One region of the Cytobacillus sp. FSL H8-0458 genome, then DNA from elsewhere that is predicted to be linked to it. Evidence: a T-box and tRNA genes for the amino acid it is inferred to sense, from the RefSeq annotation. Region 1 holds a T-box; the other holds one or more tRNA genes.
The links. The T-box of region 1 lies ahead of trpS (tryptophan--tRNA ligase). A T-box ahead of a tRNA ligase gene usually reads a tRNA of that ligase, here a tRNA-Trp.

Region 1 (6,026 bases):
GAACTCCTACTGCAACGGCGATAAAAATGGCTTCCATTCCAAGAAGAAATGAAACAGGGAAACCTTCATTAATCAAGTCGTTAACAGTTTGACTTTTATATTTAAATGACGGGCCGAAATCCCAATTCACGATACGAACAAGATACTCCCAATATTGTGCATACCAAGGCTTGTCTAAGCCAAAATGAGCATTCAGGTTAGCTTCAATTTCGGGAGGAAGTTTTTTCTCTGATGCAAAAGGGTTTCCGGGTGCAATGCGCATGAAGAAAAAAGTTGCCGTAACGATCATCCATAAAGACAGAAGCATGTACAGCAAGCGTTTTCCAATATATTTCGCCATTGTCAAACACCTCCAATTTATTACTATGCCTTAATCAGAAACGAAGGTATATGGGACAATTAATCCCATATACCTTTCGTCTTAATCATTATTTTTTATTCAAAGTGTGCCCACTTGTACTGGACATCACCAAGACCAGATACAACAACATCTTTTAAGTTTTCAGCTTGTACCCAGTTATTAGTGTAGAAGTAAATTGGTGCTACTGGCATATCTTCCATGAAGATTGCTTCTGCATCCTTTAATAATTGCTGGCGAGCTTCAACATCTGTTTCAGTTGCAGATTTTGCAAGAAGATCCTGGAACTCTTTGCTTTCCCATCCAGTATTGTTGTTGCCGCCATCGGCGTCACGGTACATTTCAAGGAAGTTCATAGCATCATTAAAGTCACCTAACCAGCCTAAACGGCCAACTTGGTAATCCATTGTATTGATTTTATCAAGGTATACATTCCACTCTGAGTTATCAAGAGTTACTTCAACACCAAGATTTTGTTTCCACATATCCTGAATTGCCTGAGCAATCTTTTGATGTGCTTCTGAAGTGTTGTAAGATAGCGTTACAGCTGGAAGCTCAGACGCATCTTTATATCCAAGTTCTTCTAGACCTTTTTGTAAAAATTCTTTTGCTTTTTCTACATCATTGTCAGGGAAATAACCCTTTTCGTTCTCTTCAAACATTGTTGGAGGAACAATTGCCATCGCAGGAAGCTGCTCACCCTGAAGGATGTTATCAATGATTTCCTGACGATTGATAGCATGTGCAAATGCTTTACGGATATTAACGTTGTTGAATGGCTCTACAGTTGTATTGAACTTATAGTTATAGATACCAGCGATTGGCTGAGTTGTCAGGCGGCCATCATCTTTAAGAGCCTGCATAGCATCAGTTGGAAGTGCACCAGTAGGAGCTCCAGCCCAATCCAGTTCGCCATTGTCAAACATTGATAATTCAGTGTTTGGATCATTGATCATAATCATTTCAATGCTGTCCAGTTTTACTGATTCAGCATCCCAATAAGTTTCGCTCTTTTCAAGAACGATCTTATCACTGTGAGACCATTCTGTTAAATGGAAAGGTCCGTTAGTTGTATAGTTTTCACCAGCATCAGTTGCCCATTCTGGATTAGCTTCAGCAACTTTGCTGTTAACCGGCAGGTAAGTATAGAAAGCTGTCAATTCCAAGAAATATGGAGTTGGGTTAACAAGCTTAACTTCAAGAGTTTTGTCATCTACTGCTTTAACGCCTACAGCATCAAGTGAGCCTTTGCCAGTATTAGCTGCTTCAGCACCTTCGATGTAGTAAAGCTGGTATGCATATGTTGAGTTGTTAGCTGGATCAAGTGCCCATTTCCAAGCATATACAAAGTCATTAGCAGTTACAGGGTCTCCATTAGACCACTTTGCATCACGGATTTTGAAAGTGTAAGTCTTTTGGTCTTCAGAAATCTGAACATCTTCTGCCATTGCATTTTCAGGCTTGCCTTCTTTACCAATACGAGTCAAACCTTCAAGAATCTGACGAAGAACTGTACCAGAAGTAGCATCTTCTGCTAAGCCTGGGTTTAATGATGGTGGTTCAGTGTTGATGTTTACTCTTAGCTCCTGCGGTACATCAGACTTTCCGCCGTCATCTCCGCCTTTTTCGCCGCCGTCAGCATTGTCTCCGCCGCCGCTGCACGCAGCAAGGAACATGCTTAGCACAAGCAGCATGCTAAAAAAGATCGATAATCTTTTGTTCACGGTATTAACCCCCTATTAATTTCCTCAAACAATCTCTTTACCATTTGTCTTTCACCAAAAACACAACTGTGCGCCCCGGATATATTACTTAAATAGTCTGTTAATTCAATTTAAAAAATTTGCAGACTATTTAAAAGGCAACAAAAAAAGCAAGTTTATATTCTCTTAAAGATAGATTATCCTTATATTCTGATAATTCAGATTAAAATGGGTAATCTATAATATGTAAGCTATAAACTTACTCAATATGCACCATATTCTCGCAATCTGGAGTGATATAGTTTTGTTTTAAATGTAACAAATTCGTAAAGATTATGTTTGTTACGTTTATTATAAATAGTTTAAAAACTTATTGCAAGTGGCTTTTTGTACATGCAATTCCTTGAAGTACGACATTTTTCGTCAAAAAGTCTTATAAATTAAGATTTTTGAGATAATAAAAAAATTTTTCTTTTTAAGATATTTTGCTATTTTACAAAGAAATAATACCCATATATTGGTAAAATACTCCCTTATTTTGAAGATAAGTACGCCCTTTAATTTCTTATTCTGAGCTTGATTTTTGTATCCGAATAGTTTACCTTATAATATAATACGATAAAATTAAATGATCTTGTCGGCAATGAAAAAAGAGTAGTACATTTACCCAGGGTTTTAGCAGAGAGTCTGTGGAAGGTGAAAACAGGCAGCCCGGTAAATCGAATGGACTTTTGAGCCTCTGATTTTTCCAGGCGCTTCCCTGCGTTATCGGGGACCTATGCGTATTATGCATAGGGCAGAGTGACTCAGTTTTTTGAGTAATTAGGGTGGCAACGCGGACCATTCGTCCCTATCTTTAAAGGGATGAATGGTTCTTTTTTATGCCTTTTTTATGATTACAGGACAAAAACTTCACTTCAACGCCTGACAATTCATGTTCTTTAAAGCCGATTAAAGGAGGAAAAACATGAAAACCATATTTTCCGGCATCCAGCCCAGCGGTACAATTACTCTAGGCAATTACATTGGTGCCATGAAACAATTTGTTGAACTGCAGAATGACTACAACTGCTATTTTTGCATTGTTGATCAGCACGCAATAACTGTTCCCCAGGACAGACTGGAGTTGAGAAAAAATATCCGAAGTCTTGCTGCCCTATATTTGGCTGTTGGAATCGACCCAGAGAAATCCACCCTATTCATTCAATCGGAAGTCCCTGCCCATGCTCAGGCAGGCTGGATGATGCAATGTGTTTCTTACATCGGTGAGCTCGAGCGCATGACTCAATTCAAAGACAAATCAGAAGGTAAAGATGCCGTATCTGCAGGACTGCTGACCTATCCGCCTTTAATGGCTGCAGATATCCTTCTATACAATACTGACCTGGTTCCGGTTGGAGAGGATCAAAAACAGCACCTGGAACTAACCCGCGATCTTGCTGAGAGATTCAATAAGAAGTACAACGACATCTTCACTGTTCCAGATGTAAGAATCGCCAAAGAAGGCGCAAGGGTAATGTCACTTCAGGATCCATTAAAGAAAATGAGCAAATCTGATCCCAATAAAAAGTCATTTATTTCATTATTAGATGACCCAAAACAAATTGAAAAGAAAATAAAAAGTGCCGTAACAGATTCTGAGGGTATTGTTAAATATGATAAGGAAAACAAACCAGGAGTATCCAATCTCCTTACCATTTACTCAATCCTTTCAGGTAAAACTGTTGCGGAAATCGAAGGAGAATACGAAGGCAAAGGATACGGGGATTTTAAAGCCGGCCTGGCTGATATTGTTATTGGAACACTTAAACCTATTCAGGATAAATATTATGCATTAATGGATTCAGAAGAACTGGATCTTGTACTTGATCAAGGAGCAGAAAAAGCTAATAAAGTCGCATACAAAATGATTAAAAAAATGGAAAACGCCATGGGACTTGGCCGAAAGAGAAAATAAAAAAACAGCCTCGGGCTGTTTTTTTAATTTACTTTTGGACCATGTTCCATTTCCCACATCTTCTCAAAAAACGGCTGGCCTTTTATTAAATTTTCACAAAACTTTTCATGTTTACTTGACCAGCCGTATTTACTTTCATCAAATAATTCATACCAGGCCTCTTCAAAATTCATTGATTGTATTTTCGTATAGCGTTCAGGGCTCCACTCCGTATACCAATAACGGATTTCAGCATCATTTTTGGAGGAATGAAGCTGATCCAGCGCCATAAACAGAAGCTGTTTAAGCTGTCTTTCTTTTCTTGTCAGGCCAGCCATCAAATCCGGAGAAGGAGAAAGAATATGGAATTCCTTCAATGCGGTTTGATCATTAAAAGAGTAATTAGCCGTTTCTTGATTTTCAAGCATTTCATATGCCAGCTGCTCCTGCCTTGGTATTAACCTGCTTTTTCTGATTGGAATATTGTAGCCGATTGTATCTACAGCCAATATGCCTGTCCCATCTGATACAACAAAGCAATACTCCAGTTGGATGCGTTCATGATTTTTTCTTAAGTAAGCTTTTTGATAAATGTCATCAAGCAGTTGTTGTGGCAGCTCAGAAAGATCATTTTCAATATAATTGAAAAGAACCGGGTCAATCTTCAGCAGCGGAACCTGATCAAGCAGTTCTACTCCGTCATCTTTTCTCCATTCATGAAAATGGCATACATTGTATCCATTTTCTTCTCCTTCAAACCAATTCACCCAAACATCATGAAGATACAACATTTTTCAACCCCCACTTCAACAAACTATTTGTCACTCAGTATGGGCACCAGGCAGTAAATTTATTCCTATATTACACTCACAATCCATTTTTTGTAATAAACATTCCTTAATATAATCGATGAGATGCCCTTTATTCATCATCATTTGAATGGGGAAGATATATGCTCACTGATATAATAATGATTCCAATAGGTAGCAAATAGCATTCTGGACGATAGGTGATAAAATTCAAATATTCTTTAAAGGTATGTCCAGTTGTAAGCAAATTTAAATATCCTATGACACTGACTCCTCCCGAAACAGAAATTCCAAACCCCGTTAAAAGCCAAAATGCCCTAAATAACATGTTCTTTCCTATATTTGTGAGTCATAAAAGGTTTTATTGCCGCCATAAACTCACTCCCACTATCTTTTTTACATGTATATGAAGGAATTAGTTTAGATATGTACAAGCTATAGGCCATTAAACAACAAAAAACGCCTATATATAGGCGTTTTTTGCTATCTGTTGGATTTAGGATTGAAGGCATCTTTTAAGCCTTCCCCTATGAAGTTGATCGATAGAATTGTAAATGTTAGAACAGCAGCAGGCGGAATCCATATCCACCATTTACTTGTTAAAACATCAGGACTTCTTGCTTCCTGAAGCATGTTCCCCCAGGTTGGAATGTTGATTGGTACACCAAAACCAAGGAAGCTTAGGCCAGTCTCAGCTACAATCATGGCTGCAAGAGTAATAGTCGCCTGAACAATAATGGTTGACATGACATTCGGCAGCAAGTGTTTAAAAATGGTTTTTGGTGCAGAGCATCCAATGGATACCGCACTCATTATATATTCATTTTCCTTCTCAGCCATGACCTTGCTTCGCACCAGACGTGCCGTTCCAGTCCAGCTGAGTACACTTATTACAAATATGAGTGTTCCTGTACTTGATTCGATAAAAATGGATTTCAATACGATAACAAATAGCAGGAATGGAAAGTTCATCATAAAGTCTGTGAATCTCATCAGGGCATTATCGACCCAGCCGCCAAAGTATCCCGCAGTAGCACCAACGAGAGTACCAAGGGTAATAACCGAGATCGTGATAGAGAATGCAAGCAAGAGTGATGTCTTGCCGCCGTGCAGAGTTCTGGCAAAAACGTCTCTGCCAGACTTGTCTGTGCCGAAGTAGTGATCAGCAGATGGTTCTTTGCTCATTTGTGTCAAATTTATCTTAGCTGTCTCCTCAACCG
Region 2 (6,026 bases), 880 kb from region 1:
ACCACAATCCTTGTTAAGAGGTCATTCCATCTTCGGCCGCCAATAACTTTCGGCACAATGACATACCAGGCAGATACAGCTGTTAAATACCAGATGTTAACCAGTGTATGTCCGAACGCCCAGAACAGCGTGCGTGCAACCATAACATTTATCGTCTCCACCCATCCAAAAGCCCAAGGAATTATAGTGAAAACCTCAATGGCTACAGGTATGCTTCCGAAGAATAAGAGAACAAATACGCCTGTTGCAAAGAAAGATAAAATCGGGATATGCTGGCCAGGATTTCTCTTTCTCCAGCTTGCCACATTGATAAAAGCACCAAAGGCGCACATCCATACACCCAATACGATAAATACTAAGCCGATATAGAAAATGGGTGAAGCGGCCATTGGCGGATAGAAAGTATACATAACAGATGCTTCATTCATTAAAATCGGGATCACCGCTAGGACAAATCCGAAAATCTTCATCCAGAAACCAATCCATGCCATCTTTCTGACCTTAGGAAGCAGGCCGCCCAGTGTGTGGGATAACCCAGCATAGAAGTATCCAATTGTGAAGAACGCCGACAGTACGACTACCAGCAGAAGACCATGAGCTGTGAGAACCTGATAATAATTCAGCCATGCCGGCAATTCGAGCATTCCAGCCCGGTTCAGGCCTTGCAGCAGTCCAAGTATTCCGCCCAGAAGGATGGCTAAGAAAGCAACAGATAAATATGATTTCGTTAATTTTGCATCCTCGAGGCTAATCCCCATAACTTTATTTGCTTTATCCTTAAAAACTTGTGTTTTTCCTGATTGCTTAATAACTGTTTCCACTGTCTATCCCCCCTTTATTTCACTGTAATGGTTGTGCTCATCATTTGATGACCCGCACCGCAGTACTCATTGCAAAGAACTAAATATTCACCTGGCTTATCGAACTTCTGGGTGATTTTTTGTACATAACCAGGCACAACCATAGCATTTAAGTTAGTTTCCGCAACCTGGAACCCGTGAACGACATCTTTTGACGTCAATGTAAAATGAACTGTTGATCCTGCAGGCACTTCTATCTCACTAGGAGTAAAACTGAACACTTGAAGAGTCATAACTACTTCATACTCATTCTCGCCAATTTTCTTAATTCCTGGCTTATCAAACGGTGCTGTTTCATCCACTTTCTGAGGATCAATTCGCTCTCCATAGCTTGGCGGCCCCATTTCAAAGGCGAATGCTTGGTAGCCCGCGATTAACATGAATCCAATAATCATTCCAAAGCTTAAAATAAGCCATACCTTTTCAGAACGATGCATCATTGTTTATCCCCCCTATATTCTGGCCATGTACAGGCCGTACAAGATTAAATAAGTAACAAAGATCCCAAGCCCTACAACTGTAACTGAAAAGAACGTACCCTTTAGAGAGTTATGTTCTTTTGAACTGCTCTGGTCCACTTTTCGTGTTTCCACCTTCCATCAGCTCCTTTACTTTGTTACCTATATCATAGTTGAGAAGGGTTTTCATAAAAGTGAAATGAATCACACTTTCTTCATATTTCCTCAAAGGCAAAAGGGTTGCAATTTTAGCTAAAACACTGTAATATCAAGGGTTTCTTCCACCTAATGGTGCTCTTGCAAGAATAACGGTTCACAAAGTATTCACAAAGTATCAACTTAGCTCCCCGCTTCCATATTCGGTATCTGCATTTACAGTAAAATAGCCTGTTCCTCTTGGAGACAGCCGTTAAAAAAGTTTCTAAATACAAAAAAACTAATCCCTATTGGAATTAGTTTGATAATGGTATGTATAATGGTGGGCCTAAATGGACTCGAACCATCGACCTCACGCTTATCAGGCGTGCGCTCTAACCAGCTGAGCTATAGGCCCATATGTTGTTGGAGCGGGTGAAGGGAATCGAACCCTCATCATCAGCTTGGAAGGCTGAGGTTTTACCACTAAACTACACCCGCATTTAAATTAATTTATAACATACTGTCTTTTGTTTGGAGGCAACACCCGGATTTGAACCGGGGATGGAGGTTTTGCAGACCTCTGCCTTACCACTTGGCTATGCTGCCTTAAAAATGGCTGGGCTAGCAGGATTCGAACCTGCGAGTGACGGAGTCAAAGTCCGGTGCCTTACCGCTTGGCTATAGCCCAATAATTAATGCAGAAAAAGAATAATGGGGCGATTGATGGGAATCGAACCCACGAGTGTCGGAGCCACAATCCGATGCGTTAACCACTTCGCCACAACCGCCACTATCCTACTGGCAGGGGTAGTAGGAATCGAACCCACATCAAAGGTTTTGGAGACCTTCGTTTTACCATTAAACTATACCCCTATATAAATGGTGGAGGGGGGCAGATTCGAACTGCCGAACCCGAAGGAGCGGATTTACAGTCCGCCGCGTTTAGCCACTTCGCTACCCCTCCAAGTCTGTAAAGACTAAGAAAATGGTGGCTCAGGACGGAATCGAACCGCCGACACAAGGATTTTCAGTCCTTTGCTCTACCGACTGAGCTACTGAGCCATATAAATTTATTAATCCTAAAGTTTGATACATGTGCTTCAAAGTCCTGCGTTCTTTGTCGCAGATTTTAAAAGCATACTATTCGATGATGTAAAAGCTTCGCAGCTGCATTCTTTTAAAATCCTCTACCGACTGAGCTACTGAGCCATATATTATTAAGATTATAAATAATGGCGGTCCGGACGGGACTCGAACCCGCGACCTCCTGCGTGACAGGCAGGCATTCTAACCAACTGAACTACCGGACCAGATTGCGGGGGCAGGATTTGAACCTGCGACCTTCGGGTTATGAGCCCGACGAGCTACCGGACTGCTCCACCCCGCGATAATATTATTTATGTGATTTTTCTATGCTCACATCAAGCATTACATCGCAGTTTAATCAATGAAGTACCGCCCCGATTTCAGAAAGATTATTCAAGCAGCAGCTCAATCGGTGCGCTGAAGTAATTCCCTCGCAGATTATTCGGTCGTGCTCCACCCCGCGATAATATTATTAAAATAAGATATGGAGGAGGAAAGGGGATTCGAACCCCTGCGCGGTTTGACCCGCCTGTCGGTTTTCAAGACCGATCCCTTCAGCCGGACTTGGGTATTCCTCCGATGTTGTAAAAAATAATCATATTGGTAGCGGCGGAGGGGATCGAACCCCCGACCTCACGGGTATGAACCGTACGCTCTAGCCAGCTGAGCTACACCGCCGAAATGATTATATATTCATGGTGGAGCCTAGCGGGATCGAACCGCTGACCTCCTGCGTGCAAAGCAGGCGCTCTCCCAGCTGAGCTAAGGCCCCAAGTAAAAGAAGTGTCGCTGGTCGGGAAGACAGGATTCGAACCTGCGACCCCTTGGTCCCAAACCAAGTGCTCTACCAAGCTGAGCTACTCCCCGTAATATGGCGCGCCCGAGAGGAGTCGAACCCCTAACCTTTTGATCCGTAGTCAAACGCTCTATCCAATTGAGCTACGGGCGCAAAATAATGGAGCGGAAGACGGGATTCGAACCCGCGACCCCCACCTTGGCAAGGTGATGTTCTACCACTGAACTACTTCCGCTTAAAATGGTGCGGGTGAAGGGAGTCGAACCCCCACGCCTTGCGGCGCCAGATCCTAAGTCTGGTGCGTCTGCCAATTCCGCCACACCCGCAATATGAAATTAAAAATGGTGAGCCATGAAGGACTCGAACCTTCGACCCTCTGATTAAAAGTCAGATGCTCTACCGACTGAGCTAATGGCTCGTATTAATATTCTGCTGCCTAAAGCCTGAAAGTGCTAGGTCAGATGTTCCAAAGCCCTGCGTGCTTTGTCACAGATTGCTATTCGGGTGAAGAATCTCACTGATGCTGCAATCTGCTCTACCGACTGAGCTAATGGCCCGTACTAAAGATATGGTGGAGGATGACGGGATCGAACCGCCGACCCTCTGCTTGTAAGGCAGATGCTCTCCCAGCTGAGCTAATCCTCCAAAATATGGTGACCCCTACGGGATTCGAACCCGTGTTACCGCCGTGAAAGGGCGGTGTCTTAACCGCTTGACCAAGGGGCCAAATAAAATTACCCAATCAGGGTTGCCCGGCAGCGTCCTACTCTCACAGGGGGACAGCCCCCAACTACCATCGGCGCTGAGAAGCTTAACTTCCGTGTTCGGTATGGGAACGGGTGTGACCTTCTCGCTATCGCCACCGGACTATTTGGTTGAAGAAACTTCGTTCCCTCAAAACTAGATAATGTATGAAGAAGCATTTGCCGAGTAATTACCAATATGACTTGGTTAAGTCCTCGATCGATTAGTATCAGTCAGCTCCACATGTCGCCACGCTTCCACCTCTGACCTATCAACCTGATCATCTTTCAGGGATCTTACTAGCTTGACGCTATGGGAAATCTCATCTCGAGGGGGGCTTCATGCTTAGATGCTTTCAGCACTTATCCCTTCCGCACATAGCTACCCAGCGATGCCTTTGGCAAGACAACTGGTACACCAGCGGTGCGTCCATCCCGGTCCTCTCGTACTAAGGACAGCTCCTCTCAAATTTCCTGCGCCCACGACGGATAGGGACCGAACTGTCTCACGACGTTCTGAACCCAGCTCGCGTACCGCTTTAATGGGCGAACAGCCCAACCCTTGGGACCGACTACAGCCCCAGGATGCGATGAGCCGACATCGAGGTGCCAAACCTCCCCGTCGATGTGGACTCTTGGGGGAGATAAGCCTGTTATCCCCGGGGTAGCTTTTATCCGTTGAGCGATGGCCCTTCCATGCGGAACCACCGGATCACTAAGCCCGACTTTCGTCCCTGCTCGACTTGTAGGTCTCGCAGTCAAGCTCCCTTGTGCCTTTACACTCTGCGAATGATTTCCAACCATTCTGAGGGAACCTTTGGGCGCCTCCGTTACTTTTTAGGAGGCGACCGCCCCAGTCAAACTGCCCACCTGACACTGTCTCCCGCCCCGATCAGGGGCGCGGGTTAGAATTTCAATACAGCCAGGGTAGTATCCCACCGACGCCTCCACCGAAGCTGGCGCTCCGGCTTCTCAGGCTCCTACCTATCCTGTACAAGCTGTACCAAAATTCAATATCAGGCTACAGTAAAGCTCCACGGGGTCTTTCCGTCCTGTCGCGGGTAACCTGCATCTTCACAGGTACTATAATTTCACCGAGTCTCTCGTTGAGACAGTGCCCAGATCGTTACGCCTTTCGTGCGGGTCGGAACTTACCCGACAAGGAATTTCGCTACCTTAGGACCGTTATAGTTACGGCCGCCGTTTACTGGGGCTTCGATTCAAAGCTTCGCTTGCGCTAACCTCTCCTCTTAACCTTCCAGCACCGGGCAGGCGTCAGCCCCTATACTTCGCCTTGCGGCTTCGCAGAGACCTGTGTTTTTGCTAAACAGTCGCCTGGGCCTATTCACTGCGGCTCATCAGGGCTATTCACCCTAATGAGCACCCCTTCTCCCGAAGTTACGGGGTCATTTTGCCGAGTTCCTTAACGAGAGTTCTCTCGCTCACCTTAGGATTCTCTCCTCGCCTACCTGTGTCGGTTTGCGGTACGGGCACCTTTTCCCTCGCTAGAGGCTTTTCTTGGCAGTGTGGAATCAGGAACTTCGGTACTAAATTTCCCTCGCCGTCACAGCTCAGCCTGTGTGGTAACGGGATTTGCCTCGTTACCGGCCTAACTGCTTGGACGCGCTAATCCAGCAGCGCGCTTACCCTATCCTCCTGCGTCCCCCCATTGCTCAAACGGTAAAGAGGTGGTACAGGAATATCAACCTGTTGTCCATCGCCTACGCTTTTCAGCCTCGGCTTAGGTCCCGACTAACCCTGAGCGGACGAGCCTTCCTCAGGAAACCTTAGGCATTCGGTGGATGGGATTCTCACCCATCTTTCGCTACTCATACCGGCATTCTCACTTCTAAGCGCTCCACCAGTCCTTGCGGTCTGGCTTCAACGCCCTTAGAACGCTCTCCTACCACTGACATCGAAAGATGTCAATCCACAGCTTCGGTGA

Region 2: it has a tRNA-Trp gene. The T-box ahead of trpS (tryptophan--tRNA ligase) is inferred to sense a tRNA for this amino acid. The anticodon was not compared.

Annotation. Positions count from the first base shown of each region.
Region 1 covers NZ_JBBOBR010000001.1:2,827,918-2,833,943, forward strand. Annotated here, with positions in the region: gene NYE23_RS13790 (ABC transporter permease) at 1-340, opposite strand, end outside; gene NYE23_RS13795 (peptide ABC transporter substrate-binding protein) at 436-2,082, opposite strand; T-box leader at 2,696-2,916, shown strand; gene trpS (tryptophan--tRNA ligase) at 3,029-4,018, shown strand; gene NYE23_RS13805 (YjbA family protein) at 4,042-4,788, opposite strand; gene opp4C (oligopeptide ABC transporter permease) at 5,290-6,026, opposite strand, start outside.
Region 2 covers NZ_JBBOBR010000001.1:3,703,301-3,709,326, forward strand. Annotated here, with positions in the region: gene NYE23_RS18485 (cbb3-type cytochrome c oxidase subunit I) at 1-821, opposite strand, end outside; gene NYE23_RS18490 (cytochrome c oxidase subunit II) at 836-1,300, opposite strand; gene NYE23_RS18495 (cytochrome c oxidase subunit 2A) at 1,313-1,453, opposite strand; tRNA gene NYE23_RS18500 (tRNA-Ile) at 1,795-1,871, opposite strand; tRNA gene NYE23_RS18505 (tRNA-Gly) at 1,881-1,954, opposite strand; tRNA gene NYE23_RS18510 (tRNA-Cys) at 1,989-2,062, opposite strand; tRNA gene NYE23_RS18515 (tRNA-Gln) at 2,070-2,144, opposite strand; tRNA gene NYE23_RS18520 (tRNA-His) at 2,169-2,244, opposite strand; tRNA gene NYE23_RS18525 (tRNA-Trp) at 2,256-2,329, opposite strand; tRNA gene NYE23_RS18530 (tRNA-Tyr) at 2,337-2,420, opposite strand; tRNA gene NYE23_RS18535 (tRNA-Phe) at 2,443-2,518, opposite strand; tRNA gene NYE23_RS18540 (tRNA-Asp) at 2,690-2,766, opposite strand; tRNA gene NYE23_RS18545 (tRNA-Met) at 2,770-2,843, opposite strand; tRNA gene NYE23_RS18550 (tRNA-Ser) at 3,028-3,120, opposite strand; tRNA gene NYE23_RS18555 (tRNA-Met) at 3,144-3,220, opposite strand; tRNA gene NYE23_RS18560 (tRNA-Ala) at 3,239-3,314, opposite strand; tRNA gene NYE23_RS18565 (tRNA-Pro) at 3,333-3,409, opposite strand; tRNA gene NYE23_RS18570 (tRNA-Arg) at 3,415-3,491, opposite strand; tRNA gene NYE23_RS18575 (tRNA-Gly) at 3,499-3,573, opposite strand; tRNA gene NYE23_RS18580 (tRNA-Leu) at 3,580-3,664, opposite strand; tRNA gene NYE23_RS18585 (tRNA-Lys) at 3,681-3,756, opposite strand; tRNA gene NYE23_RS18590 (tRNA-Val) at 3,908-3,983, opposite strand; tRNA gene NYE23_RS18595 (tRNA-Glu) at 3,990-4,064, opposite strand; rRNA gene rrf (5S ribosomal RNA) at 4,089-4,205, opposite strand; rRNA gene NYE23_RS18605 (23S ribosomal RNA) at 4,286-6,026, opposite strand, start outside.